One region of the Scandinavium manionii genome, then DNA from elsewhere that is predicted to be linked to it. Evidence: predicted binding sites of a transcription regulator. Region 1 holds the regulator's gene; each other region holds the start of a gene.
The links. Region 1 encodes PurR, which represses purine synthesis genes. Its sites were predicted from a motif close to CANGCAAACGTTTGCNTG; they were not measured.
Positions count from the first base shown of each region.

Region 2: a site for PurR is predicted at 4,502-4,519, ahead of purM (phosphoribosylformylglycinamidine cyclo-ligase). Genes of this name have one in related genera too.
Region 3: a site for PurR is predicted at 3,673-3,690, ahead of pyrC (dihydroorotase). Genes of this name have one in related genera too.
Region 4: a site for PurR is predicted at 2,271-2,288, ahead of glyA (serine hydroxymethyltransferase). Genes of this name have one in related genera too.

Region 1 is NZ_JALIGC010000032.1:78,268-85,973, forward strand. Features, by position in the region: gene gloA (lactoylglutathione lyase) at 1-291, shown strand, start outside; gene rnt (ribonuclease T) at 399-1,055, shown strand; gene MUU51_RS03480 (Grx4 family monothiol glutaredoxin) at 1,099-1,449, opposite strand; gene MUU51_RS03485 (C40 family peptidase) at 1,788-2,603, shown strand; gene sodB (superoxide dismutase [Fe]) at 2,724-3,305, shown strand; gene MUU51_RS03495 (MFS transporter) at 3,340-4,506, opposite strand; gene cydH (cytochrome bd-I oxidase subunit CydH) at 4,677-4,766, opposite strand; gene purR (HTH-type transcriptional repressor PurR) at 5,059-6,084, shown strand; gene punR (DNA-binding transcriptional activator PunR) at 6,103-7,014, opposite strand; gene punC (purine nucleoside transporter PunC) at 7,122-7,706, shown strand, end outside.
Region 2 is NZ_JALIGC010000039.1:141,658-149,363, reverse strand. Features, by position in the region: gene uraA (uracil permease) at 1-1,085, opposite strand, end outside; gene upp (uracil phosphoribosyltransferase) at 1,180-1,806, opposite strand; gene MUU51_RS15135 (6-phospho-beta-glucosidase) at 2,000-3,430, opposite strand; gene bglK (beta-glucoside kinase BglK) at 3,444-4,319, opposite strand; gene purM (phosphoribosylformylglycinamidine cyclo-ligase) at 4,574-5,611, shown strand; gene purN (phosphoribosylglycinamide formyltransferase) at 5,611-6,252, shown strand; gene ppk1 (polyphosphate kinase 1) at 6,444-7,706, shown strand, end outside.
Region 3 is NZ_JALIGC010000034.1:197,414-205,119, forward strand. Features, by position in the region: gene MUU51_RS05820 (Gfo/Idh/MocA family protein) at 1-260, opposite strand, end outside; gene MUU51_RS05825 (YceH family protein) at 263-910, opposite strand; gene rimJ (ribosomal protein S5-alanine N-acetyltransferase) at 920-1,504, opposite strand; gene mdtH (multidrug efflux MFS transporter MdtH) at 1,728-2,939, shown strand; gene MUU51_RS05840 (lipoprotein) at 3,046-3,606, shown strand; gene pyrC (dihydroorotase) at 3,742-4,788, shown strand; gene dinI (DNA damage-inducible protein I) at 4,865-5,110, shown strand; gene bssS (biofilm formation regulator BssS) at 5,402-5,656, shown strand; gene solA (N-methyl-L-tryptophan oxidase) at 5,772-6,890, shown strand; gene trhO (oxygen-dependent tRNA uridine(34) hydroxylase TrhO) at 6,949-7,706, opposite strand, start outside.
Region 4 is NZ_JALIGC010000039.1:43,172-50,877, forward strand. Features, by position in the region: gene cadC (lysine decarboxylation/transport transcriptional activator CadC) at 1-730, opposite strand, end outside; gene hmpA (NO-inducible flavohemoprotein) at 911-2,089, opposite strand; gene glyA (serine hydroxymethyltransferase) at 2,405-3,658, shown strand; gene MUU51_RS14735 (LysR substrate-binding domain-containing protein) at 3,825-4,775, opposite strand; gene MUU51_RS14740 (fimbrial protein) at 5,601-6,200, shown strand; gene MUU51_RS14745 (fimbria/pilus periplasmic chaperone) at 6,323-7,072, shown strand; gene MUU51_RS14750 (fimbria/pilus outer membrane usher protein) at 7,109-7,706, shown strand, end outside.

The DNA.
Region 1 (7,706 bases):
TCACTCGCCTTTGTCGGCTACGGCCCGGAGAGTGAAGAGGCGGTCATCGAACTGACCTATAACTGGGACGTTGAAAGCTACGATCTCGGCACCGCTTACGGCCATATCGCGCTGAGCGTAGATGACGCCGCAGAAGCCTGTGAACGCATCCGCAATAACGGCGGCAACGTAACCCGCGAAGCCGGCCCGGTAAAAGGCGGCACCACCGTTATTGCCTTTGTCGAAGATCCAGATGGCTATAAAATCGAACTGATTGAAGCCAAAGACGCCGGTAAAGGTCTTGGTCATTAAGACTCCCTGGGTGCTACGGCACCCATTTTTTTGCTCCCGCCTCTGCTGCAACCGCTGGCAAAATTTGCCATAATGCGCGCTACTTTTTGTAAGCCTAAGAGATACTGATGTCCGACAACGCTCAACGCAATGCTCTGTGCGACCGCTTCCGTGGTTTTTATCCTGTAGTTATAGATGTAGAAACAGCGGGCTTTAACGCCAAAACGGATGCGCTGCTGGAAGTCGCCGCCGTGACGTTAAAAATGGACGAAGACGGCTGGTTGATGCCGGACAGCACACTGCATTTCCATGTTGAACCGTTTGAAGGCGCGAATCTGGTCCCGGAAGCGTTGGCGTTTAATGGCATTGATCCTAATGACCCTGCGCGCGGTGCCGTCAGCGAATACGACGCCCTGCACGCCATCTATAAAGAAATACGTAAAGGCATGAAGGATCAGGAGTGCAATCGGGCAATCATGGTGGCGCACAACGCCACGTTCGATCACAGCTTTATGATGGCCGCCTCTGAGCGCGCCGGGCTGAAACGCAATCCGTTCCACCCGTTTGTGACTTTTGATACCGCCGCCCTGAGCGGGCTGGCACTGGGGCAAACCGTGTTGTCGAAAGCCTGCCTGGCTGCAGGAATGGAATTTGACGGCAATAAAGCGCACTCCGCTTTGTACGATACCGAACAGACGGCGCAGCTGTTTTGCGAAATCGTCAACCGCTGGAAACGCCTGGGCGGCTGGCCGTTACCGTTGCCAGAAGGCGAAAGCGAAGAATAAAAAAAAGCGACCGAGGGTCGCTTTTTTATTGCCAGTCAAAAACTTACTCAGCGCTGCTCTGCTCGTCGTCTTTGTACTTAGCAGCCGTCTCTTTGATCAGTTGTTGCAGTTCGCCACGCTGGTACATCTCAATCAGGATGTCACAGCCGCCAACCAGCTCACCGTCAATCCACAGCTGTGGGAAGGTCGGCCAGTTTGCATATTTTGGCAGCTCAGCGCGGATATCCGGGTTTTGCAGAATATCAACATAAGCGAAACGTTCGCCACAGGCAGAGAGTGCCTGAACCGCCTGAGCAGAGAAACCGCAGCTTGGCAGTTTCGGGGAACCCTTCATATACAGAAGGATTGGGTTCTCGGCGATTTGGGTCTGGATTTTCTCAAGAGTCGTACTCATATCTTGCTTCCTTAAACTTCTTTTTATGGCTGTAGTCGCTAAGTGTAACGTCAACGACGGCTGTCAGAAAATAACATTTTGTTCACGATAATGCATTTTACCTCTGACGTTTTGAAGTTGCCTTAAAAATATGCCTTTATCGGCCTGCCCCGCGTAAACATGAGCATTTTCCGAGCATGTTATGTCCAGTTTGACGCATTTTTTTGCAGTCGCTAACGAAACTGTGCATCAGATACAAAAACACTATTAACAATTAATGTTTTTATGCTTTAGAATCGATTCGTTTTGTCAATCATACCCAGGCATGACCGTTTGCCTGCTTAACAGAGGAATGCTCAGTGGCGCGGATAAATAAAGTCTCGATCACGCTCTGTGCTTTGCTGTTTATATCGTTGTCCATTACGCCTTTGTCCCACGCATCCGAACAGGCGCGTACATCTGCATCGCAAAAATCCCACCAGGCGAAAGCAGACCGTAAAAAGAAAACGACCAGCAGCAAAACCAAATCAACGGCCAAAACCTCCAGCAAAAAGAAAACCAGTACCCTTAAGAAAACAACGACCGCCAAAAGTAAAAAAACATCCGCCGTCAGTAAAACCGCCTCCACCCGCAAAATTCATAGCCCCGCGCTGAAAACCGCCTCCGTTAAAATGGCGCAGAAATGCAGCGTGCGTAAAGGCCATAAAAAGAAATGCGTTAGCGAAGACGTGAAACCGTTAACCATTGCAGATGCACACAAAGCGCGCGTGCAGAAAGCACAAAAAACGGCGATGAATAAATTGATGGGCCAGATTGGCAAACCATACCGTTGGGGTGGCACTTCGCCGCGCACCGGTTTCGATTGCAGCGGTCTGGTTTACTACGCGTACAAAGATCTGGTGAAATTCCGTATTCCTCGCACCGCGAATGAAATGTATCACCTGCGTGATGCGCGGTCTGTTAACCGGGGTGAGCTGCAAAGCGGCGATCTGGTGTTCTTCCGTACCCGCGGTCGTGGCACTGCCGATCACGTAGGCGTTTACGTTGGCAATGGTAAATTTATTCAGTCCCCGCGCACCGGCCGCGATATCCAGATTACCTCTCTGAGCGAAGATTACTGGGCGAATCACTACGTTGGCGCACGGCGCGTGATGACGCCTAAAACAATTCGCTGATCCCTGCCCTGTCGATCTATCGACAGGGTAAGTTCTTCTTTAGCCACATCTTTTAATTTGCTACCCTATCCATACTCAATGCATGGTTATTGAGTCATAAAATAATAGGGAGAATAAGCAATGTCATTCGAATTACCTGCATTACCGTATGCAAAAGACGCCCTGGCGCCACACATCTCCGTAGAAACGCTGGAATACCACTACGGCAAACATCACCAAACGTATATCACCAACCTGAACAATCTGATCAAAGGCACTGCGTTTGAGGGCAAAACGCTTGAAGAGATCGTTCGCACTTCCGAAGCGGGCGTTTTCAACAATGCTGCACAGGTGTGGAACCACACGTTTTACTGGAACTGCCTGGCACCAAACGCCGGTGGCGAGCCAACCGGTGACGTCGCAGCCGCTATCAACGCGAGCTTCGGCAGCTTTGCTGACTTTAAAGCGCAGTTCACCGATGCCGCTGTTAAAAACTTCGGCGCTGGCTGGACCTGGCTTGTGAAAAATGCAGACGGCAAACTGGCTATCGTTTCTACGTCTAACGCGGGTACCCCGTTAACGACTGACGCCAAACCGCTGCTGACCGTAGATGTATGGGAACATGCCTACTACATTGACTACCGTAACGCCCGCCCGAACTATCTCGAGCATTTCTGGGCGCTGGTAAATTGGGAATTTGTCGCGAAGAACCTGTCGGCATAATTTCTGGCCCGGTGGTTTCCCGCCGGGCATGTTATCAATGACTGGTAAAGACTTCTTCTGACTGACGACGCCCAGTCATCAGCACCACCAGCAACGCAACACCGGCAATTATCGCCCCCATCACTGGCACAAAGCTGTACCCCAGGCCTCCTGAGATAACCGCCCCGCCCGCGGCCGCGCCCAGCGCATTGCCCAGATTAAACGCCCCGATATTGACCGATGATGACAGGCCCGGCGCTTCATGTGCCACACGCATCACGCGCATTTGCAGCGGAGGGACCACCGCGAAGGTCGCCGCACCCCAGATAACCATGCTCACCGCCGCGCCGATTTCGTTTTGCGCAAGCCACGGGATAGACGCCATGATAACGATCAGCAGTGTCAGGAAGCCTTTCAGCGTGGCGGTCACGGAGCGGTCAGCAAACTTGCCGCCCAGATAGTTACCCAGAGAGAAACCGATACCAATCAGCACCAGCATGGCGGTGACGAACAGCGGTGTCGCATGGGTAATGGTGTGCAGCACCGGCGAAATATAGGTGTAGAGCGTGAACATCGCCCCGGCTCCGAGCACGGTCGTCAACAACGCCGTCAGCACCTGCGGACGCACCAGAACCGACAGTTCCTTTTTCACGTCAGGGCGTTCACCGCTGCTGCCCTTCGGCAAGGAGAACCACAGGCTAACCATCGCTACCAGGCCAAGTCCGGCCGTCGCGAGGAACGACATCCGCCAGCCGATGGTTTCACCGAGCCAGGTCGCCGCCGGAACGCCGCCGATATTAGCGATCGTCAGCCCCATAAACATGGTCGCCACCGCGCTGGCCTGCTTGTGCTTAGGCACTACGCTGGCAGCCACCACCGAGCCGAGGCCGAAGAAGGCCCCGTGATTAAGACTGGTGATAATGCGCGACAGCAGCAGCGTGGTGTAATCCGGCGCGATAGCCGACAGTACGTTGCCGAGCGTGAAAATGGCCATCAGGAAAATGAGCGCATTACGGCGCGCGCGATGTGAAAGCAGCAACGTCATCAACGGCGCACCAACCATCACACCAATGGCATAGGCGCTGATCAGCATCCCGGCGGCAGGGATAGAGACATCGACGCCTTTAGCGATAACGGGCAGCAAGCCCATTGGCGAGAATTCCGTGGTCCCGATGGCAAACGCCCCGATTGCCAACGCCAGCAGGGGAAAATTGATTTTCATGTAACGACTCCGGTAAGCCATCCGTCTGGGATGGTGCAACAGCAGAAGTCAAAAGCATGACATCAATCACAAAAAAACAGAAGTAAACAAAATGGCAAAAGTTTTTTGCAAATCTGGTAACAATCGGCAGGAAGATGAGGCGGAGGAAGAGAACTCTCCCTCCGTATAAATCAATGCAGGACGGCGGTCAGACCGGCGGCAACAATCACGGCCAGCGCAATCACGGTCGTCATCAGAGAGAGCTTAAGGTCGGTACTCATCAATTTTTCTCCTTTTAATCCCCACAACAAAAGTGAGCTTGCTCATTTTTGCACAACTGTACGCAAAAATCTTCCTGGTTTTAAGCTCATAGCGATTTTTCTCTTTCCCTTTGCCTCAGAATCAGACAAAATTCCACGCTAATTTAAAAGCGTACCAGCCATTGACCCCCTCCTGTCGTCCTGTCTGTATCCCGGCGTACTGCAATTCAATTGAATTGTGTTAAGGGTGTGTAAAGGCAAACGTTTTCGTGTTGGTAAACAGGCGTAAGGAAAGGGTCTGGAGTGAGAACGAATGGCAACTATTAAAGATGTAGCGAAGCGCGCAAACGTTTCCACTACAACAGTGTCACATGTAATTAACAAAACGCGTTTCGTGGCGGAAGAGACCCGCAACGCGGTGTGGGCGGCCATTAAAGAGCTGCACTACTCTCCTAGCGCCGTAGCGCGTAGCCTGAAGGTGAATCACACCAAAACAATCGGCCTGCTGGCAACCAGCAGCGAAGCCGCCTATTTTGCTGAAATCATTGAAGCCGTTGAGAAAAACTGCTTCGAGAAAGGCTATACCCTGATCCTGGGTAACGCCTGGAACAACCTGGAAAAACAGCGCGCCTATCTTTCAATGATGGCGCAAAAGCGCGTCGATGGCCTGCTGGTGATGTGTTCTGAATACCCGCAGTCGGTGCTCGAGATGCTGGAAGAGTACCGTCACATCCCGATGGTGGTGATGGATTGGGGCGAATCTAAAGCTGATTTTACCGACTCGGTAAATGATAACGCTTTCCAGGGTGGCTATATTGCCGGACGCTATCTGGTCGAACGCGGTCATCGCGAAATCGGCGTCATTCCTGGCCCGATGGAGCGTAACACTGGCGCCGGACGTCTGGCAGGTTTCATGAAAGCCATGGAAGAAGCGCAAATCAACGTGCCTGAAAACTGGATTGTGCAGGGTGATTTCGAGCCTGAATCTGGCTATCGCGCCATGCAGAAAATTCTTGCGCAACAGCCACGCCCGACCGCCGTGTTCTGCGGCGGTGACATTATGGCGATGGGTGCCTTGTGCGCCGCAGACGAAATGGGCCTGCGCGTTCCACAGGATATTTCAGTCATTGGCTACGATAACGTGCGCAATGCGCGCTTCTTTACCCCTGCCCTGACCACTATCCATCAGCCGAAGGATTCGCTGGGTGAAGCGGCCTTCGATATGCTGCTGGATCGTATTGTCAATAAGCGTGAAGAGTCGCAGTCTATTGAAGTGCACCCGCGCCTGATCGAGCGCCGCTCGGTTGCCGACGGTCCGTTCCGCGACTACCGCCGTTAATGATCTCTCAGGAGCCGGTTATTCCGGCTCCTGTAACCACTCTTTATTCAACGTTTCACTGTCCCCCAAATACTCCAGCAGCCAGCTCAGCGCCGGTGACATGTCATTTTGTTGCCAGGTCAGGCAGCATGCCGCATCCGGGAACGGATTTTCCAGCTCCAGCACCACCCATTCACCGCTGTCGATATACGGACGGGCAAAATGCGTGGGCACCATTCCAGCACACAGCCCGGCTGAAAGACAGGTCGCGGAAGATTCCCAGTCCGGCACCACAATCCGTTTTTGATTATCCAGCAGCCAGGTGATGCGTTTCGGCAACGATCGCGAGGTATCTTCCTGCACCAGCGCCGACCAGTTGCGCAACACATCATCGCTGAGCGGGCCGGGCATCTGCGCCAGCGGATGTTGACTCGACACCACGCAGTTCCAGCTCAGCATCCCCATATCGCGAAACGCGTAACGTCCACCGACCGGGATCGCCTGGGTGGCCCCAATAGCCAGCTCCACGCGCCCGTCGGATAACGCATCCCACACGCCGTTGAACACTTCCTGGAATACGCACAGTTCGACATCCTTAAAGTGGCGATAGAAATCGACAATCATCTGCCGGGTGCGTTCCGGACGCACAATATTGTCCACCGCGATGGCCAAATTGCCGCGCCAGCCGTTGGCGATTTGCTGACACTGCTGACGGGTGATCTGCATTTTTTTGATAACAGAGCGCCCCTCTTTCAAAAACCAGGCACCTGCGGGGGTTAATTCCACGTCTCGATGGCGTCGTTCAAACAGCGGAACCGCCAACCATTCCTCTAGCTGACGTACGGTATAGCTGATCGCAGAAGGCACACGGTGCAACTCCTGCGCGGCTGCGCTGAAGCTCCCGTTACGCGCTACAGCGTCCACGACTTCAAGAGAATATTCTGACCACATAGGTTGCCTGCAAAAAATTTGAACTCACCAGACAAATATTAGCGTTTCACAAGCGAAGTTGCACTCCCTACACTCTGCTGCCATCGACACCTGCAACGAGAAAGAAAATGAATAAACAACCTGGGAAAGGATTTTTGTGCTGGCTGGCTGGCCTGAGCGTACTCGGTTTTCTGGCAACCGATATGTATCTGCCCGCATTTTCCGCCATTCAAACCGATTTACAAACCCCTGCCGCCGCCGTCAGCGCCAGCCTTAGCCTGTTCCTGGCCGGTTTTGCCCTCGCTCAGCTGATGTGGGGCCCGCTGTCTGACCGTTACGGTCGTAAACCTATTCTGCTGACCGGCCTGGCGATATTCGCCGTTGGCTGTCTGGGGATGCTGTGGGTCCGTGATGCTACCCTGCTGCTGGTGCTGCGCTTTGTGCAGGCGGTCGGCGTTTGCGCCGCTACCGTTACCTGGCAGGCGATGGTCACCGATTATTATCCGGCTCAGCGCACCAATCGTATCTTCGCGACTATCATGCCGCTGGTTGGACTATCCCCGGCTCTGGCACCGCTGCTCGGCAGCTGGATCCTGCATCATTTCGAATGGCAGGCAATTTTTGCCACTCTGTTTGGCATTACGCTGCTGCTGATGCTGCCTGCGCTGCGTCTGCAAAAACCGGTGCGCATCGTGCATAAGGAAGAGCAGCCC
Region 2 (7,706 bases), on a different contig from region 1:
TTGTTGTAATCGACTTTTGATTCAATCAGAACGCGAATACCCGATGCGCCAATCACCCCGTACAGCAGCAGTGACACACCGCCGATAACCGGGACCGGAATGATTTGAATCGCCGCAGCCAGTTTACCGACGCAGGACAGCAGGATGGCGATAATCGCCGCGCCACCAATAACCCAGGTGCTGTACACACGGGTGATGGCCATAACGCCAATGTTTTCACCGTAAGTGGTATTTGGCGTGGAACCAAAGAAACCAGAAATGATGGTCGACAGGCCGTTGGCAAACATCGAACGATGCAGGCCCGGGTCGCGGATCAGATCTTTTTTGACGATGTTTGCGGTCACCACCAGGTGGCCGACGTGCTCAGCGATAACCACCAGGGCAGCAGGCAGAATAGTGAAGATAGCAAACCACTCAAAGCGCGGAGTGTAGAAGGTTGGCAACGCAAACCACGGAGCCTGTGCAATTGCGGAAGTGTCTACGATACCGACCGCAAACGACAGCGCGTAACCGGTCAGCACGCCAATCAGAATTGGGATGATCGCCAGGAAACCGCGGAACAGCACGGAGCTGAACACCGTTACGCCCAACGTTATCAGTGAAATCATGATGCTGGTGGTATTTGGCGCCGTACCCGCCGCTGGAAGCAGGCCAGCCATGTCAGCCGCCACATGCGCCAGTTCCAGGCCGATAACTGCGACAATCGCCCCCATCGCGGCCGGAGGGAACATCACGTCCAGCCATCCGGTGCCCGCTTTTTTGACGATGAACGACACCAGGCAGAACAGCACGCCGCACATAATGAAGCCGCCGAGCGCCACTTCATAGCCCAAAGGTAACAGCAGTAGCACCGGGGAAATAAACGCAAAGCTTGAACCGAGATAGGCCGGGATTTTGCCCTTGCAGATGAACAGATACATCAGCGTGCCGATACCGTTGAACAGCAGAACCGTTGCCGGGTTGATGTGAAACAGGAAAGGTACCAGCACCGTCGCGCCAAACATGGCGAACAGATGCTGCAAACTAAGCGGGATGGTCTGCAAAAGTGGCGGTCTTTCACTTACCCCGATAGCGCGGCGCGTCATAGGTTTATCCTCTGTCTGAGTGTTGTTGTTTGTATTGGTGTGTTTTAGTCAAAAAAAAGCCGACTCTCAAAGTCGGCTATTTTTAATGAATCTTTTATTTGGTACCAAAAATCTTGTCACCGGCATCGCCGAGGCCAGGAATAATGTATCCGTGCTCGTTAAGGCCCTGGTCAATGGACGCGGTGTAGAGTTCTACATCCGGGTGCGCTTTCTCCAGCGCTGCAATACCTTCCGGAGCCGCAACCAGAACCAGCACCTTAATGCTGGTGCAACCTGCGTTTTTCAGCAGGTCGATAGTGGCGATCATAGAGCCGCCGGTTGCCAGCATCGGGTCAACCACCAGCGCCATACGTTCGTCGATGTTTGACACCAGCTTCTGGAAGTACGGTACCGGCTCGAGGGTTTCTTCATTACGGTAGATGCCGACCACACTGATACGCGCACTCGGAACGTGCTCCAGTACGCCTTCCATCATGCCCAGGCCTGCACGCAGGATTGGCACAACGGTAATTTTCTTGCCTTTGATCTGCTCGACCTGCACCGGGCCGTTCCAGCCTTCAATGGTGACAGTTTCAGTTTCCAGGTCAGACGTTGCTTCATAAGTCAGCAAGCTGCCCACTTCTGAGGCGAGTTCACGGAAGCGTTTGGTGCTGATGTCATGCTCACGCATCAGGCCCAGCTTGTGTTTTACGAGCGGGTGTTTCACTTCCACAATCTTCATTCTCTTTCTCCTCTGAGGGGCAACCACAAAAAAATCGCCGGATTATACCGCTTTTTGCAGGCAGCGCCATACCCGTTCTCATTGACGGGGATCAAGCAAAGTGATTAACACATTGTTACTCATTATAAAGTAAGGATAAAAATAAACCCCGCCGAAGCGAGGTTTTATCTTTCAGTGAATCAATCGCGCAAAATTAGAGCGATTCGCCGTTGCTGCTGATAACCTTTTGATACCACGCAAAAGATTTTTTGCGGCTACGTTCCAGGGTGCCGTTGCCTTCATTATCTTTATCGACATAGATAAATCCGTAACGTTTTTTCATCTCACCGGTTCCGGCAGAGACGAGGTCGATACAGCCCCATGGGGTATAACCCATCAGGTCCACGCCGTCTTCCACCACTGCTTTTTTCATTTCGGCGATGTGGGCGGAGAGATAATCAATGCGGTACTGATCGTTTACGCTGCCGTCGTTTTCACGCACGTCGATGGCGCCGAAGCCGTTTTCCACAATGAACAGCGGAAGCTGATAGTGATCCCAGAACCAGTTCAGTGAATAACGCAGGCCAACCGGATCAATCTGCCAGCCCCAGTCCGATTTTTTCACGTACGGGTTGGAAACCAGGCTGGTGGTTTCATCGTAGTCGAGCTGCGGGTTGTCAGCCGTCGCCTTGGTGGCGAAAGACATGTAGTAGCTGAAGCCGATGTAATCGACACAGCCCTGTTTCAGCGCGGCGTTGTCTTCTGCGGTGATATCAAGCTCAAAACCACGACGCTCGAAGTAGTTCAGCAGATGCTGCGGATATTTGCCGCGCACATGCACATCGGTGAACCAGTAACGACGATGCATCGCGTTCATTGCCATCATCATGTCGTCCGGCGCGCAGGTCAGTGGGTAAATCGGGCACATCGCAATCATGCAACCGACTTGCAGCGATGGGTTAATCTCACGCGCCACTTTCACCGCCAGCGCACTGGCGACCAGCTCATAGTGCGCCGCCTGATACATAATCGGCTCGCGATCCTCACCCTCTTCGTACTTGATGCCGGAGTTGGTAAACGGCGCGAAATCTTCGTGGAAATTTGCCTGGTTGTTGATTTCGTTGAAGGTCATCCAGTACTTCACTTTGTGCTGATAGCGCTCGAACGCCACTTTCGCAAAGCGCACAAAGAAGTCGATGACTTTACGGTTACGCCAGCCGCCGTACTCTTTCACCAGGTGATACGGCATTTCGAAGTGCGACAGCGTAATCACCGGCTCGATGCCGTATTTCAGGCATTCGTCGAACAGGTCGTCGTAGAATTTCAGGCCCGCTTCGTTCGGCTCCAGCTCGTCACCTTTCGGGAACAGACGCGTCCAGGCAATCGAGGTGCGGAAACATTTGAAGCCCATTTCGGCAAACAGTTTGATGTCGTCTTTATAGCGGTGATAGAAATCGATCGCGTCATGGTTCGGGTAGTTTTTTCCAGGCAGCACGCCGTCGGTAATTTCACGCGCTACGCCGTGGGCCCCGGCGGTCATCACATCGGCAACGCTCGGGCCTTTTCCGCCCTCTTTCCAGCCGCCTTCCAGCTGATGCGCCGCAACAGCACCGCCCCACAGAAAATCGCTTTTAAATCCGGACATAACAACTCCCTCTTTAACATTCAGACTGCTGATTAAAATGGTAAACCGCGCCGAGTAAACCGGCGTCGTTGCCGTGGCTGACGGTATCAACGTATTCATCAATACCGAACCAGGCGAGATGCTGTTTCAGTTGTTGCAGGAAGCCCGGGCGTTCGGTGATACCGCCGCCGAGCAGAATAGTTTGCGGGTCGAACAGATTGACCAGGTTGTACAGGCCGCTGGCGATGCCGTTGAAAAAATCGTTCACCAGCCGCTGGCAAACCGCGTCTCCCGCATCGCAGGCGTCGAATATCTCTTCGCCACTGACCTCATCGAGCGGTTTTCCGATATGGTTCGCATAGCGGTTGCGCAGAACACGCAGCGTGCAGGTGGCATTCATGGTGTAGTGCGTCGGCTGCCGACTGCCGGGGCGGTCGGTAAACATGTAGCCAAATTCACCGCCGCGAAAACGCGCGCCGCGTACCAGCTGGTTATTGCAGAAAATCGCGCCGCCGATGCCGGTGCCAATCGTCAGCACCAGAAAGTCACTCATCTCTGCCGCTTTGCCCTGCCAGCGTTCGGCGAGCAGCACGCAGTTGGCGTCGTTTTCAATGGCGACCGGCAGACGGGTGCGTTCTTCGAGCCACGCTTTAATGCCGAACTGGTCGAATTTGCGAATAGCCCCGCCCATTTCAATGAAACCGGTGTGAGGATTGACGTAGCCAGGCGCGCTGATGGCGATGCCTTCACATTCCGGATGCGCCTCCAGCCAGCTGAGAATGCCTTGCAGAATAGCCTCACCGTCGCTGTCTTTGATGGTCACTTTCCCTTTCGCGACGATCGCCCCTTCGACGGTCACTACGCCCATTTTGAGCGCCGTGCCACCAATATCAAACGCGGCAATGTGCATGTGCTTTACTCCTCCTGACGGCAATTTCAGAAACCGGTTTCAGTGGAATATTGTGTGCTGTAGCAATAACCTGCAAGCATTAAAATGTACCCGGTTTCATTTTCGTGAACGGGTTCAAATTTGACTGAACGAATGCTGAAAGTGTGTAAAAAAACGTCAACAAAAGATATCCCGCGCCCAGGCTCGCAAACGTTTGCTTAGGCTGTTAGAATGGCGCCGATTTTATTTGCTAACGCCATTCGTGGAGACTTGCAGTGACCGACAAAACCTCTCTCAGCTATAAAGATGCCGGTGTTGATATTGACGCGGGTAATGCTCTGGTTGACCGAATCAAAGGTGTGGTGAAGAAAACCCGCCGCCCGGAAGTAATGGGTGGCCTGGGTGGATTTGGCGCACTGTGCGCACTGCCGCAAAAATATCGTGAGCCGGTGCTGGTTTCCGGTACGGATGGCGTTGGCACTAAGCTGCGCCTGGCAATGGATCTTAAGCGTCACGACACCATCGGCATCGATCTGGTGGCAATGTGCGTGAACGACCTGGTGGTACAGGGCGCTGAGCCGCTGTTCTTCCTTGATTACTACGCGACCGGCAAGCTGGACGTGGACGTTGCATCCAGCGTTATCACCGGCATCGCCGAAGGCTGCCTGCAGTCCGGCTGTGCGCTGGTGGGCGGGGAAACTGCTGAAATGCCGGGTATGTATCATGGCGAAGATTACGACGTGGCCGGTTTCTGCGTGGGCGTGGTTGAGAAATCCGAAATCATCGACGGCAGCAAAGTGGCCGATGGCGACGTGCTGGTGGCTCTCGGCTCCAGCGGTCCGCACTCCAACGGCTATTCGCTGGTGCGTAAAATCCTTGAAGTCAGCGACACCAATCCAGAAACCACGGAACTCGACGGCAAACCCCTGGCCGATCACCTGCTGGCACCCACCCGTATCTACGTGAAAAATATTCTGGAACTGATTGCCAGCGTCGACGTGCACGCCATCGCGCACCTCACCGGCGGCGGCTTCTGGGAGAACATTCCGCGCGTGCTGCCGGACAACACTCAGGCCGTGATCGACGAATCCTCGTGGCAATGGCCGTCCGTATTTAACTGGCTGCAAACCGCCGGTAACGTTAGCCAACATGAGATGTATCGCACCTTCAACTGTGGCGTGGGCATGTTGATTGCGCTGCCAGCCGCAGAAGCCGATAACGCTATCGCGCTGATGAATGAGAAAGGTGAAAACGCGTGGAAAATCGGCTATATCAAAGCATCCGATTCTGAACAGCGTGTGGTCATCGAGTAATGAAAAATATTGTGGTGCTGATTTCTGGTAACGGAAGCAATTTGCAGGCGATTATCGACGCCTGCAAGCAGAAGAAAATCAATGGCACCCTGCGGGCTGTTTTCAGCAATAAGGCCGACGCGTTCGGCCTTGAGCGCGCCCGTGAAGCAACGATCCCGGCGCATGCGCTGAGCGCCAGTCAGTTTCCCAACCGCGAAGCATTTGACCGCGAGCTGATTCAGGAAATTGACGCCTACGCCCCTGATGTTGTGGTGCTGGCAGGCTACATGCGCATTCTGAGTCCGGCGTTCGTGGCGCATTATCATGGGCGTCTGCTGAATATCCACCCTTCCCTGCTGCCGAAATACCCCGGCCTGAATACCCATCGTCAGGTGCTGGAAAACGGCGACGAAGAGCACGGCACCTCCGTGCACTTCGTGACGGACGAACTCGACGGCGGCCCGGTTATTTTACAGGCCAACGTGCCGGTGTTCGCCGGTGACACGGAAGATGACATTACCGCTCGCGTTCAGCACCAGGAGCACGCCATTTACCCGCTGGTGGTGAGCTGGTTTGTCGACGGACGTCTGGCAATGAAAGACAACAGCGCATGGCTGGACGGTGTTCAGCTCCCCGCGCAAGGCTACGCCTCCGAGGCGTAGTTGCAGGCCGCCTGTCCATCGCGACAGGCGCTTTTCCCCTCTCCCATACCGCTGAATAATAAAAAAACGTTATCGCAGGTTCACGACAAACAGATTATTGTCATACTTACCTGGCACAGTTGGACATCACTGGTCAAAGCTCGCCATAATGTGAGGGCTGTCCGCGTCAATCAACCGGAGTGTGAGTAGTAATGGGTCAGGATAAGCTTTATATCGAAAAAGAACTGAGCTGGTTATCCTTTAACGAGCGCGTTCTCCAGGAAGCAGCGGATAAAAGCAACCCGTTGATAGAACGCATGCGTTTTTTGGGGATCTACTCCAATAACCTTGATGAGTTCTATAAAGTGCGTTTTGCCGAACTCAAACGCCGCATTATCATCAGTGAAGAACAAGGCCTCACCGCCCATTCCCGCCATCTTCTGGGAAAAATTCAGGCCCGCGTGCTGAAAGCCGACCAGGAATTTGACAGTCTTTATAACGAGCTGTTGCTCGAAATGGCGCGCAATCAAATTTTCCTGATTAACGAGCGTCAGTTATCGGTCAATCAGCAAAGCTGGTTACGCCACTACTTCAAACATTACCTGCGCCAGCACATCACGCCGATTCTGATTAATCGCGAAACGGATTTAGTCCAGTTCTTGAAAGATGATTACACCTATCTGGCAGTAGAAATTATTCGCGGCGAAGAAATTAGCTACGCCCTGCTGGAAATCCCGTCGGATAAAGTGCCGCGTTTCGTCAATTTGCCGCCGGAAACCCCGCGCCGCCGCAAACCGATGATCCTGCTCGACAACATTCTGCGCTACTGCCTGGACGATATCTTCCAGGGCTTCTTCGATTACGACGCCCTGAATGCCTACTCGATGAAAATGACCCGTGATGCCGAGTACGACCTGGTGCACGAGATGGAATCGAGCCTGATGGAGTTGATGTCCTCGAGCCTGAAACAGCGCCTGACGGCTGAGCCGGTACGCTTTGTGTATCAGCGCGATATGCCTGATGCGATGGTCGAGATGCTGCGTAAGAAATTCGCCATCACCCGTTATGACTCCATCGTGCCGGGCGGTCGCTACCATAACTTTAAAGATTTCATTAGCTTCCCGAACGTCGGTAAAGCCAACCTGGTTAACAAACCGCTGCCGCGCCTGCGCCATATCTGGTTCGATAAATTCCGCAACGGTTTCGACGCCATTCGTCAGCGCGATGTGCTGCTTTATTACCCGTATCACACCTTTGAGCACGTGCTGGAACTGCTGCGTCAGGCCTCGTTTGACCCGAGCGTGCTGGCCATCAAAATCAATATTTACCGCGTGGCAAAAGATTCGCGCATTATTGATTCGATGATCCACGCAGCGCACAACGGTAAAAAAGTGACGGTCGTCGTTGAGCTGCAAGCGCGCTTTGACGAAGAAGCCAACATCCATTGGGCGAAGCGCCTGACGGAAGCCGGTGTA
Region 3 (7,706 bases), on a different contig from region 1:
GCGTTCAGTAGTTCGCTGACCACCGTATAATGCGTGGCGGTTGAGCTATGCACGAACACCGCATCGCACTGGGACGCCAGATGCGCCAGCGAATCCGCCAGCGGAATGCGGTAGGTTTCACACACGCGCTGCGCTTTTTCACGCCCCGGCGACCAGGCCGCCTGCAGCGTCCAGTCTGTTGCGGCGCTCAGCACCGGCAGCCACGCTTTTTGCGCGATGCCACCGAGGCCCACCACGCCAATTCGAAGTTTCGCGGTCACGCTTAATCTCCCAGATGTGCCAGTAAGGAATCGAGGCGCTGCTTAAGTTCTTCAACTTCGTTCTCCAGCGCGTCGACGCGCGCCACCAGGCTGTGTGTCTCCGGCGTTTCAGCCTCTACGCTGACAGCGGCGTTTTCAACATCACCGCTAAACAGATGCATAAACCGCTGTTCGCGCTTGCCCGGTTCGCGCGGTAAACGCGCTACAAACGGCCCGTCTTCACGATTGCTCAGATTTTCCAGCGCGTTTTCGACTTCGGCCATGTCCGCAAATTCATGCATCCGCTGGCCGCGACTGCGCAGTTCGCCCGGCGTCTGCGCGCCGCGCAGCAGCAGCGTGGTCACCAGCGCCACTTCCGCGGTACTGAGCTTCAAATCGCCAAATTCGGAATTGCAGAATCGCTGTTCGTATTTGGTCACCCGGTTGCCAAACCCGCTGACGGTGCGCAGATAATGGCGTTTCACCAGCTGATCGAGTAAGTCCTGCACCTCGTTTTCGCTGAGCGTCATCACCGGCTCGCGGTTACTTTTCTGATTACAGGCCAGGGTGACGGCGTTGACCGACAACGGATACTGCTCCGGCGTGGTGACCTGCTTTTCCAGCAGGCAGCCAATCACACGCGCTTCAAGCGCCGTTAATTGATACTTCATGATTTCTCCTTATCGACCCGCCGTCCACTCGCGTGTGGTGAGCGCCGTCAGAACGTGGTCCCGCCACTGTCCGTCAATCAGCAGATAGTCTTTGGCGAATCCTTCTTTTTCAAATCCGAGTTTGGCCAAAAGCGCGCCGCTGCGCTGATTGTGCGGCATATAGTTGGCCATAATGCGGTGTATATGCTGGGTGCGCTGCATGTAGCGAATGGCGGAGGTCAGCGCTTCGTACATCAACCCCTGCCCCTGCCATTTTTCACCGATGGAATACCCCAGATAACAGGCATGAAACGAGCCACGTACCACGTTTGAGAAGTTGGCCACGCCGACAATTTCTTTTTCTTCCGGGTCAAGCAACACAAAGTAAAACGCGGATCCCTGTTTGTGAAACTCGCTGATCATCGACAAGCGCGCCTGCCAGCCAGAGGGATAGCAATGACTGTCATCCCGGACCGGTTCCCAGGGTTTCAGGAACGTTTTATTTTCCGCGTAATAATCGGCGAGCCGCCAGGCGTCGCGGTCATGGACCAGACGCACCACCAGACGGTCTGTTGTTAAGCGCACTTTCGGCACGTTACTGCGATAGCCAAACATCTTCCCCCACTCCTTCAAACCGCCATTACCTTCACTATACCTGCCTGTCGCCACCTTGTGAAAACAGCGACATACGTTTTTCTGAGGCACTTCCGCTTTTCGATAAATAAACTCTATCAAAATAGTCTTTTGATAAAAAAATATTGTTGCCCGCAGCCCCTAAAAATCAGCCTTCAAACGGTAGAATGGTAGCCTCTCACCGTTTCATTCCCCTGGAGGGGAAATGTCATCGCGCATCTCACAGGCTCGCAGCCTGGGAAAATATTTCCTGCTTGTCGATAACATGCTGGTTGTTCTCGGCTTTTTTGTCGTTTTCCCATTAATTTCCATTCGCTTTGTCGACCAGATGGGCTGGGCAGCGCTGATGGTCGGCATTGCCCTTGGGCTGCGTCAGCTCGTTCAGCAAGGTTTAGGTATTTTTGGCGGCGCGATAGCCGACCGCTTCGGCGCTAAACCGATGATCGTCACCGGTATGCTGATGCGTGCCGCTGGATTCATCACCATGGCCATCGCGCATGAACCATGGATGCTGTGGCTCTCCTGCATCCTTTCCGGCCTCGGCGGCACGTTGTTCGACCCACCGCGAGCGGCGCTGGTGGTCAAACTGGTGCGTCCGCATCAACGCGGGCGCTTTTTCTCGCTGCTGATGATGCAGGACAGTGCCGGGGCGGTAATTGGCGCGCTGCTTGGCAGCTGGCTGCTGCAATACGATTTCCGTCTGGTATGCAGCGTCGGTGCGGTGCTGTTCATCCTCTGTGCCGCGTTTAACGCCTGGTACCTTCCGGCCTGGAAACTGTCGACGGTGAAAACGCCAGTGCGGGAAGGTCTGTCGCGGGTGCTAAGTGACAAGCGGTTTGTCACATATGTTCTGACGCTGACCGGCTATTACATGTTGGCGGTACAGGTGATGCTGATGCTGCCGATCATGGTCAACGATATCGCCGGTTCCCCTGCGGCGGTGAAATGGATGTATGCCATTGAAGCCGCGCTGTCGCTGACGCTGCTCTACCCGATTGCGCGCTGGAGCGAAAAGCGTTTCCGCCTCGAACACCGTCTGATGGCCGGATTGCTTATTATGACCCTGGCGATGTTGCCGATTGGCCTTTCCGCCAATTTACAGCAGCTGTTCACCCTGATTTGCGTGTTTTATATCGGCTCCATTATTGCCGAACCGGCTCGCGAAACCCTGAGCGCCCAGCTGGCCAATCCGCGCGCACGTGGCAGCTATATGGGCTTCAGCCGTCTCGGGCTCGCGTTCGGCGGCGCGCTCGGTTATGCGGGTGGCGGCTGGCTGTTCGATGCGGGCAAAGCGCTCCACCAGCCGGAGCTGCCTTGGGTGATGTTCGGTGCGATTGGCTTCATGACTTTTCTGGCGCTGTGGTGGCAGTTCAGTACTAAACGCGCGACAACCGGGATGGTCGAACCCGGTGCCTGATGTTAATTGTAGTAACAATTCAGCGGATTCTGCTGGCACGCATTAGGCTGACAGGGCATGCTGCTTTGTGTCAGGATGAGTCAAAAGCAACATGTTAAGGAAACCCATGAAAAAGTTGTTGATGGTCGCCGCACTGACTGTGAGCGTCCTGCTGGTAGGCTGTAACCAGCTCACGCAGTACACCGTGAGTGAGCAAGAAATTAATCAGGCACTGCAAAAGCGAAACAATTTCTCGAAAGATATTGGCCTGCCGGGTGTGGCTGATGCACACATTGTGCTGACTAACCTTTCCAGCGCCATTGGCCGCGAAGAACCGAATAAAATCACGCTGACCGGCGTCGCGAACCTCGATATGAGCTCGCTGTTTGGTAATCAGAAAGCAACGATTAACCTGAAGCTGAAAGCGCTGCCGGTCTTTAATAAAGAAAAAGGCGCTATCTTCCTGCAGGAAATGGAAGTGGTCGATGCAAAAGTGGAGCCTGAGAAGATGCAGTCGGTGGTGCAAACCATGATGCCGTACCTGAACCAGTCACTGCGGAGCTACTTCAACAAGCAGCCGGCCTACGTTCTGCGTGAAGACGCAAGCGAAGGCGAGGCGCTGGCGAAGAAATACGCCAAAGGCATTGAAGTGAAACCGGGCGAGATTGTCATTCCACTGACTGACTAATCGAATCGGGGACTGATCTCGAAACGGGCGCAAATCGCGCCCGTTTTTTTTACGGAAAGGAGTGCAAAGGAAAACGTTTACGTTTAATCTTAGTGCCCGGCAAAAATAGCCCTTCTCAACAAGCCGGAGCCTTCCATGACAGCACAATCCCAGCTACTGAAAATCCGCCGTCCCGACGACTGGCATATCCATCTGCGCGATGGTGATATGCTGAAAACCGTCGTGCCTTACACCAGTGAAGTGTATGGCCGGGCGATTGTGATGCCAAACCTGGTGCCACCGGTGACCACCGTTGATGCCGCCATCAGCTACCGCCAACGCATTCTTGATGCCGTTCCTGCGGGCCATGACTTTACCCCGCTGATGACCTGCTATTTGACCGACACTCTGGATCCAAACGAGCTGGAACGCGGATTCCACGAAGGCGTATTTACCGCCGCCAAACTGTATCCAGCTAACGCGACCACCAACTCCAGCCACGGCGTCACCAGCATTGATGCGATCATGCCGGTGCTTGAGCGCATGCAAAAACTCGGCATGCCGCTGCTGGTCCACGGCGAAGTTACCCACGCTGAGATAGACATTTTTGACCGTGAAGCACGTTTTATCGAAACGGTGATGGAGCCGATGCGCCAGCGTCTGCCGGGCCTGAAAGTGGTGTTTGAACATATCACCACCAAAGATGCCGCTGAATACGTGCGCGACGGCAACGAACTGCTGGCCGCCACCATTACCCCGCAGCATCTGATGTTTAACCGCAACCACATGCTGGTTGGCGGCGTGCGCCCTCACCTGTACTGCCTGCCTATCCTCAAACGCAACATTCACCAGCAGGCGCTGCGTGAACTGGTTGCCAGCGGCTTTGAGCGCGCCTTCCTCGGTACCGACTCTGCCCCGCATGCGCGTCATCGCAAAGAAGCCAGCTGCGGCTGTGCGGGCTGCTTCAACGCCCCAACGGCGCTCGGCAGCTATGCCACGGTGTTCGAAGAAATGAATGCCTTACAACACTTCGAGGGCTTCTGCTCACTGAATGGCCCGCGTTTCTATGGCCTGCCGGTGAATGAGAGCTTCATCGAACTGGAGCGCAAAGAGAGCCAGGTTGTCGACAGTATCGCCCTGACCGACGACACGCTGATCCCGTTCCTTGCCGGTGAAACCGTGAACTGGAGCGTTAAACGCTAAAAAAATGATTGCCTCCTGTTGTAAGTTTCGCAAACTAACTGTATAAATATCCAGTATATTCAACAGGGGGCACATTATGCGTATTGAAGTGACTATCGCCAGAACCACTGTCCTGCCCGCAGGCGCTATTGATGCGCTCACCAGCGAGCTTTCCCGCCGTATTCTCGATCAATTCCCCGACCAGAACGGACAAGTCAGCGTGCGCTATGCCGCGGGCAATAATCTTTCCGTTCTCGGTGGCGCTAAAGAAGACAAAGACCGCATCAGCGAAATTCTCCAGGAAACCTGGGAAAGCGCGGATGACTGGTTTAACCCTGCCTGATTCGATTAAAAAAACGCTCCATCATTATGTAATTTTTGCCGGGTCGCCCCGGCTTTTTTAATTTCATTTTGTGCTTTTTTTAACCTTTTTCTTATTGCATCACTTTTCTTTTAGAAAATAACGAACTAATTGCCGCTTTATTGTTCAAAAAAACGATTGACCCAGAAAAAAATGTTGCTCTTAACCCGAAAGTTCGAATATTTTCATAGTTGTTGATATAATTAGTATGCTTCAGAAAACACGCATTGAACCTCGAACCGTTGTCTTTAAACACGTTAATAAGGGGTTATGATGGAAAAGAATAATGAAGTCATCCAGACCCATCCCCTCGTCGGATGGGACATCAGCACCGTAGACAGCTATGACGCGCTGATGCTGCGCCTGCACTACCAGAACCCCACACTATCGAGTCACAACGAAGCAGAAATCGGTCAAACGCTATGGTTAACGACCGATGTAGCCCGCCAGTTTATTTCTATTTTAGAAGCGGGCATCGCCAAAATTGAATCCGGCGATTTCCAGGAAAACGAGTATCGAAGGCATTAGCGCTTGATGCCAAAATTCACGTAACAGGCACCCATCGGGTGCCTTAATTATTTCTGGCTTGTCATGCATTATCAGATTAATTACCCTGCTAATAACGAACAGAGATGAGACACGCATGAACTACGACTTAATAATTATCGGCAGTGGCTCTGTCGGTGCCGCCGCCGGTTATTACGCTTCCCGCGCAGGGCTGTCGGTCTTGATGACCGATGCCCATCTGCCGCCGCATAACGAAGGCAGCCACCACGGCGATACACGCCTGATTCGCCATGCCTACGGCGAGGGTGAAAAATATGTGCCGCTGGTGCTTCGCGCACAAACCCTGTGGGATGAACTCGCCACGCTGAGCGGCGAAGAGATTTTTGAGAAAACCGGCGTCATCAACCTGGGCCCGGCGCATTCACCGTTCCTCGCCAACGTCGAGCAGAGCGCCCGTCAATTCGGTCTGGACGTTGAGCGGCTTGACAGCCAGGCGCTGATGGCCCGCTGGCCGGAGATCCGTGTGCCGGAGGATTACGTCGGGCTGTTTGAACCGGCTTCCGGCGTGCTGCGCAGTGAGCTGGCGGTAAAAGCCTGGGTCGAACTGGCCCGCGAAGCCGGCTGTGCTCAGCTGTTCAATTGCCCTGTTACCGCCGTTTCGCATCACGCGGATGGCACCACCGTTGAAACCGCCGATGGCAGTTACACCGCGAAACGTCTGTTGGTGAGCGCCGGAACCTGGGCTACCAGGCTTCTGCCGGAACTGCCAATTCAGCCGGTGCGTAAAGTATTTGCCTGGTACCAGGCCGATGGCCGATACAGTAGCAAAAACAACTTTCCGGCGTTTACCGGTGAGCTGCCAAACGGTGACCAGTATTACGGTTTCCCGGCGGAAGACAATGAGCTGAAAATCGGCAAGCACAACGGAGGGCAAGTGATTGATTCTCCAGAACAGCGCAAACCATTTGGCGCGGTGGCAACGGACGGCTCTGAAGCCTTTAACTTCCTGCGTAACGTGCTGCCCGGCATTGGCTGCTGCCTGCACGGCGCGGCCTGCACCTACGACAATTCGCCGGACGAAGACTTCATCATCGACACCCTTCCCGGTCATGACAACACGTTGGTGATTTCCGGTCTGAGCGGACATGGCTTTAAGTTCACTTCGGTGCTGGGCGAAATTGCCGCTGATTTTGCGCAGGGCAAGACGCCAGCGTTTGATCTGTCGCCGTTCAGGCTAGCGCGTTTCGCTCACTGAGGGCGTAAAAAAGCCCGGTAGCGCTACCGCTTACCGGGCCTGATTTTTTCCTCGACCTTTATTCCGGGTCAGGGATCCCCAAACGCGTATTCAATTGACCGCGCGATTTATTGAAGATCTTGTTACCGTTTTCACGCCCTGCCCGCAGCCGACGCTGCTCTTCTTCCGGCAGCACGCTCTCTTCTTTGCACAGTTCGCTACAGCAGCCACGGAATTTCTCCGCGCACGCCGGACACTGAATGAACAGCAGATGGCAACCGTCGTTCAGACAGTTGGTGTGACTGTCGCACGGCGTACCGCACTGGTGACAATGTGCGATCACGTCGTCTGAAATGCGTTCGCCCATGCGTTCGTCGAACACAAAGTTCTTACCGATAAAACGCACTGGCAGACCCTGCTCACGTGCGCGACGGGCGTATTCGATAATCCCACCCTCAATATGCCAGACCTTATTGAAGCCTTTGTGCTTCATAAACGCACTGGCTTTTTCGCAGCGGATCCCGCCGGTGCAGTACATGACAATTTTCTTATCGCGGTACTCTTCCATCATTTCAACGGCTTTTGGCAGCTGGTCGCGGAAAGTGTCAGCCGGGATTTCCAGCGCGTTTTCGAAATGACCCACTTCGTATTCGTAGTGGTTACGCATGTCGATAAACACCGCATCGGGATCGTCGAGCATGGCATTCACTTCGGCTGCTTTCAGATATTCACCCACGTCGCTGGCGTCAAACGTCGGGTCATCAATGCCGTCAGCCACGATGCGGTCACGCACTTTCATGCGCAGCACCCAGAATGATTTCCCGTCATCATCCAGCG
Region 4 (7,706 bases), on a different contig from region 1:
GCGTTTTACCCGAACTGCTCGGCTCGTTGACGTTGTAGTTGGTTTTGTCATGCACCATATAGGTCGAGAAAGTATTTAACGACGTGGTAATCAGGCTGCCAAGCCCCACCGCGTACGTTCGCTGCGAGGCCGCATTATTACAGGAGTTGCCGTCCGCCAAACGGATATCGATATCGCGCGGGTTGAGCAACAGGCGCGTTTTGGTGACTGGCGGATGGGAGTTTATTGTCGACATTGCGACCAGCGCCACACAGCTGAACAACGCCAGCAAGAACAGTCCCCAGACCCACCAGGTCGTAATGCTGCGGCGTTTTTCTGGCGGGGTTGTTCGTGCACGGTCAGGTTCTGTGCCTGGGATTATTATCGCCGCAGGAGGCGGGACTGGCGTTAATTCTGCACCTTCTTCCGTGCACCAGATAACGGTGGCCGCCAGCTTATAGCCGCGCTTCGGCACCGTCACAATGTATTCCGGGCTGCTCTCATCACCGTCTTTCAGCGACTTACGCAATTCAGAAATGCTCTGGGTCACGACGTGGTTGGTCACGACATTGCGCGTCCAGACGTGGTCGATAAGTTCATCTCTGCTCAGGACTTCATCGGGGTGATGGGCAAAGTAAACCAGAAGGTCAATGAGGCGAGGTTCTAGTGTAAGTTGACGTCCCTGACGGCTTATCTGATTTACGGCAGGCGTAACCAGCCATTCGCCAATGAGTACAACAGGTTGTTGCATAAAAAAGGGGCCCAAAAAAGACAACGGGAAGACGGGCATTCTAACACGATCAGATTACCCCTTTTTTGACCCACCCGTGCTTCACGGTGGTGATATGAAAGGTTTTTCGTATGGTTTTGCGTATAGAAGCAGCGTTTGCGGGCCAGAGAAACAGCGTGGCCCGCGAGAGAGAAGAAGACGTTACAGTACCTTATGTGGGCCGAAGCATTCGTAATGGATATTGCCCTGCTCCACGCCCAGCGCCACGAGCTGCTGCGCGGCAAACTGCATGAACCCGACTGGGCCGCAAAGATAGAACTGGGTCGCCGGATCGCTGAACAGGCCTTCATGCTGGCGCAAATCCATCAGCCCGGCGCTGTCATACACGTCATGGCTTTCAGGCTTGTTGTACCAGACGTGGGAGGCGAAGCGCGGCAGCGTTGCGCCCAGGGCTTCGACTTCTTGGGCGAACGCGTGAACCGTGCCGTTTTCAGCCGCGTGGAACCAGTTCACCTGAGCCGGATGCGCGCGGTTTGCCAGGGTGTCGAGCATCGCCAGCATTGGCGTCTGGCCGACACCAGCGGAAATCAGTGTCACCGGTGCGGAGGCGTCAACCGACATAAAGAAGTCACCGGCAGGTGCGGCAAGATAAACGGTATCGCCCACGCGGGCCTGGTCATGCAACCATTCGGACACCTGGCCGCCGTTTTCGCGCTTCACCGCAATGCGATAGTTTTTGGCGTTCGGGCTGCGGGTGAGTGAATACTGACGGATTTCCTGATGCGCAAAACCTTCCGGCTTCAGCCACACGCCGAGATATTGACCCGGCTGATAATCCGCCACGTCGCCGCCGTCCTGCGGGGCAAACTCAAACGCAGTGATCAGGGCGCTTTGCGGCGTTCTACTAACTATCTGGAATGCGCGCGTGCCTTCCCAGCCGCCGATTTTTGCGGCGCTCTGCTGATAGATTTCCCCTTCGCGTTTAATGAACACGTCGGCCAGCACGCCGTAGGCTTTGCCCCAGGCGTCCAGCACTTCCTGGCCCGGGCTGAACATCTCGTCGAGCGTCGCCAGCAAATGGCCGCCAACGATGGCGTATTGCTCGGGTTGGATCTGGAAACTGGTGTGCTTCTGGGCAATTTTTTCGACCGCGGGCAGCAGGGCTGCCAGGTTTTCAATATTGCTGGCGTAGGCGGCAATGGCGTTGAAAAGCGCTTCACGCTGATCGCCGTTGCGCTGGTTGCTCATGTTGAAGATCTCTTTCAACTCTGGGTTATGAGCAAACATGCGATCGTAAAAATGAGCGGTGAGTTTAGGGCCAGTTTCGACCAGCAGGGGAATGGTGGCTTTCACCGTCGCGATGGTTTGTGCGTCAAGCATGGCTATGTCCTTTTGCGGTTTCTTCGTCATGTTTCTTAATGGTGCATTTTAAATGCATCTTATAAGAATGACCCTATGATGTAAATGGTTCTTTGAAAGATGAAAAATGTGCATCACAAACCTGAAAAGAAATCCGCTTAAATCAAGTGAGCCTTTATCGCTCAAACCCTTGCGCGGCGGCAAGGTAATCGTTTGCGTAAAATCATTTGTCAAGACCTGTTATCGAAGAACTTATCAGTTATACTGTTGGCCGTTGCCCAAAAGGGCCCCCTTTTTTAGCGGTAAAACTACTGTTAGCTGAGTCAGGAGATGCGGATGTTAAAGCGTGAAATGAACATTGCCGATTATGATGCCGAACTGTGGCAGGCTATGGAGCAGGAAAAAGTACGTCAGGAAGAGCACATCGAACTGATCGCCTCCGAAAACTACACCAGCCCGCGCGTCATGCAGGCGCAGGGTTCTCAGTTAACCAACAAGTACGCTGAAGGTTACCCGGGCAAACGCTATTACGGCGGCTGTGAATATGTTGATATCGTTGAGCAGTTGGCTATCGATCGTGCCAAAGAGCTGTTTGGCGCAGATTACGCCAACGTGCAGCCGCACTCCGGTTCCCAGGCGAACTTCGCGGTTTACACCGCGCTGCTGCAACCGGGCGATACCGTGCTCGGTATGAACCTAGCGCAAGGGGGTCACCTGACTCACGGTTCCCCGGTGAATTTCTCCGGTAAGCTGTACAACATCATTCCTTACGGTATTGATGAGTCCGGTAAAATTGACTACGAAGACATGGCAAAGCAGGCGCAGACCCATAAACCGAAAATGATCATCGGCGGCTTCTCTGCTTATTCCGGCGTGGTTGACTGGGCTAAAATGCGTGAAATCGCTGACAGCATCGGCGCATACCTGTTCGTTGATATGGCGCACGTTGCTGGTCTGATTGCCGCAGACGTTTACCCGAACCCGGTTCCACATGCACACGTGGTCACCACCACCACCCACAAAACCCTGGCGGGTCCGCGCGGCGGCCTGATCCTGGCGAAAGGTGGTGACGAAGAGCTGTACAAAAAACTGAACTCTGCCGTATTCCCAAGCGCGCAGGGCGGCCCACTGATGCACGTGATTGCCGCGAAAGCCGTCGCGCTGAAAGAAGCGATGGAGCCAGAGTTCAAAGTTTACCAGCAGCAAGTGGCGAAAAACGCGAAAGCGATGGTGGAAGTGTTCCTGAACCGCGGCTACAAAGTGGTCTCTGGCGGTACTGAGAACCACCTGTTCCTGCTGGATTTGGTAGACAAAAACCTGACCGGTAAAGAAGCCGATGCCGCTCTGGGTCGCGCCAATATTACCGTGAACAAAAACAGCGTACCAAACGATCCGAAGAGTCCGTTTGTGACTTCCGGTATTCGTATTGGTTCTCCGGCCATCACCCGTCGCGGTTTCAAAGAAGCCGAAGCGAAAGAGCTGGCTGGCTGGATGTGTGACGTGCTGGACAACATCAATGATGAAGCCGCCATCGAACGCATCAAAGGTAAAGTACTGGATATCTGCGCACGCTTCCCGGTTTACGCCTAATTTATTGCAGTAAACACAAAGGCCGCTGATGCGGCCTTTTGCTTTTTTAGCTGTGCCGTTAAGTCGTAAGGTGTCGCCGGCAATAACCTCGTGAAAGCGAAAAGGAACAGGACGGCGGCTTCCAGGAGAAGCGCGCCTACGAATAGAACGTTGCCGATCTGCTACGTCACTGTCCGTTGAGATGTATCATCATTTTTTTAATAATATTTTCAATAACCGGATTTTCCAGTGTCGCTTTCTTCACGATCATATATAGCGTTATTTTGGGCAGGATGATGTCGGTATTGATAACCTTTAATGAGAAGCCTTCTTTCATCTGCAGGTATAAAGTTAACGGAATAATCGCCAGTGAGTCTGTCGCCGCTGTCATGGCCGCAATGGTAAAAATGGAATTGCTTCGCAGAGAGAACGCTTTTCTTCTGATGCTGAGATCAAGACGATACTGTTTGTCGATGAGGTTTTGCAGTCCATCCGCGACGTTAAACATGGATATATTCTCTTCCCGTATCTTCTCCGCCGGGACATAGTCGCCTATACGGGGATGGTCCTGGCGACAGACCAATACCAGCTCCTCTTCCCACAGGGCATTACAGACAAAATCGACGCGATGGATGGGCATGGCGTCGAACAGAATATCCACTTTCCGCAACATCAGCAGTTCTTCTGCGCTCGAATTGCTGGCATCGATGATGTGGTGCAGGATCTTACACTGGAGATCGTGTTTTTCGATGACACTCCCCAATAACGGAATGATCCGAATACCCGAATATCCCCGGGTAAATACATTAATTTCGCTGGTGTTTTGTCCGGTAATAAAATAACCCAGTTCGCTGAGTAAATCCTCATATTTATCATGGAGTTTTGCATGAATATTGTCAGCCACTGTGGTGCTGGTCAATTTCATTCCATGACGTACAAATAAAGGATCTGAAAAATGAAGACGTAATTTATTTAAGGATTGGCTTATTGCCGCGCTACTCTTGTTGAGCTGGTTCGCGGCATGCTTGACGCTTTTAAAAAGATACACGGATTCAAATACTTCAAGTAAATTTAAATCAAATTCGTGTGATTCATTTATCGTAGCCTTAGGCTGTTGAAGAGTATTTAGTCCATTCATGTTGACCTCACTTGCCAGCAATAATCCATATTAGCGGGAGCGCCCATGCGTCCGTCGGTTATCTCTGTTTCAATCTCAGGAGAGAATAATCGCGACGGATAAATGAACGGTCAGTATAAAACTGGAGACTTTTGCGGGCAGACTAGCCCACGTGTTGACAGTACTTAAAACTAACGTATCAAGATTAGCATTAAACCAAAAGCCAGGGTAGTAAGTTACTTTCAAAGAGACGGCATGGCATCAACCAGAGAATGTTGCCAGACCATGATACCGCCCGCAACAACATGGCTCGCGCAGCTATGGCTAAAATGAACATCAATACGAGACAAATCACGGGGCAACACTGCGGCCAGGTATCCAAAAAAGCGGAGACTGGAATTATAACGGCTGTTGAATTATTGATTGGAATAATATATCGAGGTGTGTTCCATCCTCAGTTTTTTTCCGATTAAACGAAAGAACGATGTCTCTGATGACTGGCTGGTTTTTGTAATAGTGTCAAATATATGTGTCTGGTGAATTTGTCATTTAATGAGATTGTTTCAAGCTTAAATTCATCAAGCGTGAGGATATCTACTGGTTGACCTCTCCCCCACGGTTTGCCTCAATAGTAAGCTTTTCAAAATAAGTCATTCAGGAAAGTAGTGTTGTTTAAGGCATCCACCATATGTATGCTTATCGCAGCACGCTTTAGGTAAGGTTATGTAATATTCTTGGGAATAGAGTAATCATCCAAAGTGTCACCTCTGCATAGCTATTCACCATCGAAACAGTGATGTTCCGATTATTAATATTTTTCTGGAACGAAAATAAAGGACTTTCCAAATGAAAAAAATCGTCGTGTTCTCTTTTGCCCTCTCGGCGGCATTTTCTCTCACTGCTGCTCAGGCATCTGATGGACAAATGCAAATAAACGGTCAGGTTTTTAATACCAGCTGTACCATCGCCATTGATGGTTCACCAACGGCGAATAAGACCATTGTTCTGGACGGTATTCCTGTTACGGCGCTGAGCAAATCAGTCAATACCGTATCCGGAAGTGCATTAATGGCTTCTGACACCATGAAAACCGTCACTATCAGCCTCAAAGATTGCACATTGCCGCAAGATAAAACGACCGTAGGCGTGAGCTTTGACACCAATGGTTACGGTGATTCGCGTTATTCCTCTTATCGCAACATGCTGCTGGATTCCATTAACACCCAGTCCACAGCCGCTAAGGGCGTAAACATCGGTTTCACCGCGCCTGGTGCCGAAACAGAATTAGTCATGGGAGAGGATAAAGCAATCTTTAAAGCGCCTGACACGAATAATGAAGTCGCCTATGACTATCAGATTCGTTATGTCACCACCGGCGCTGATACTACGGGTGTGACTGCAGGTGACCTGGATACCGTAGCGACATTCAGCGTGGTTTATGAATAAACCCTTAAATTAATCTGCCGGCTAAGGGGAGCACTGCCTCTGCCGCAGATTAATCGGCATTATACAATTATCCAGTCAGTTTACTGACTGGATATCGATTTTCTTTGCTTAAAAGAATTGTCATGAAAAAACTCAATGCTATTTTAATTACCGGTGCATTATTTCTGATAAGTCAGAGCAGTTTTGCTGATATTGTCATTAATGGTACGCGTGTCATTTATCCAGAAAAATCAAAAGAAGTGAATGTCAGATTAACGAACGTGGGCACAAGGCCATTGCTGGTGCAATCCTGGCTGGATAAGGGGGAAGCGCAGGAGTCGCCTGAAAATATTAACGTCCCGTTTATTATCAACCCACCGGTTTCGCGAATTGATGCGAAAAAGGGCCAGGTACTGCGAATTTCAGCCCTGAAAAACGACTTACCGAAAGATCGTGAAAGTATTTTTTATCTGAACGTGCTGGAAGTTCCGCCAAAAATGAAAGCGGATAAAAAAAACGGAGAGGATAAAGCTGTCCAGGATTCAGGCAACAGCCGACTTCAACTGGCGTTTCGTACCCGTATAAAATTTTTCTGGCGTCCTGATAGTATCGCGAAAATGACCCCGGCTGAGCAACTGAAAAAAATCAACTGGACGCTGGTGAATAATGGTAAAGGTTGGGCAATTAAAGCGACAAACAATACACCGTACCATTTCACCTTCAGCCAGGTCAGGGTAGGTGGACAAGATGCTAAAGCAGGAATGGTTGCCCCATTAAGCAGCGCTGAGTTCCCTATGAATAATAATGCGAAGCCAACCGGTAGCGATGTGAAATTCTCCTGGATTAATGATTTTGGCTCAGATGTTGAATCTCAATCAATGTTGAGCCGGTAAGTTATACAAGCCCCGTGAATAATACCTGGTTGAATAATGGAAAGAAAATTTCGACGTACTTTGATTGCTATCGCACTGACCGCTATGATTTCCTCCGTATCGAATGTCAGAGCGGAAGACGTTGCGACGTCTGAAGGAAATCAGGCCGCAGCGACCAATAATAGAGAGTTAAACAAAGATGTGTCGAAGGCTGACCACGATTCCAATGAAACGGATGAGGATCAGGTCGAATTTGATAGCGCTTTCTTTTCCGGCAGCGGGGTTGATGTATCGCGTTATTCTCGCGGCAACCCGGTACCTGCGGGTATGTATTTCGTCAAGGTCAGTGTCAATGAAAAACTGGTTGGCCATTCTGAAATTAAATTTATTGATAACCCGAAAGACCCGCTGAGGGCGCTACCCTGCCTGGACAGTAAATTTTTTGATGTGACCGGTATTAAAATCGATGAGATGGACGACGAGCAGTGTCGGCCATTAAACGACTGGCTGCCTGATGCCCGGTGGAAACTGGATGTTAACGAGCAGGTCTTTCAGCTTACCGTTCCGCAGGCATTAATTATTGAACGCCGTGCGGATGAAGTGCCCGTCGCGTTGTGGGATGACGGCATTAATGCTGCGTTTATGGGATATAACC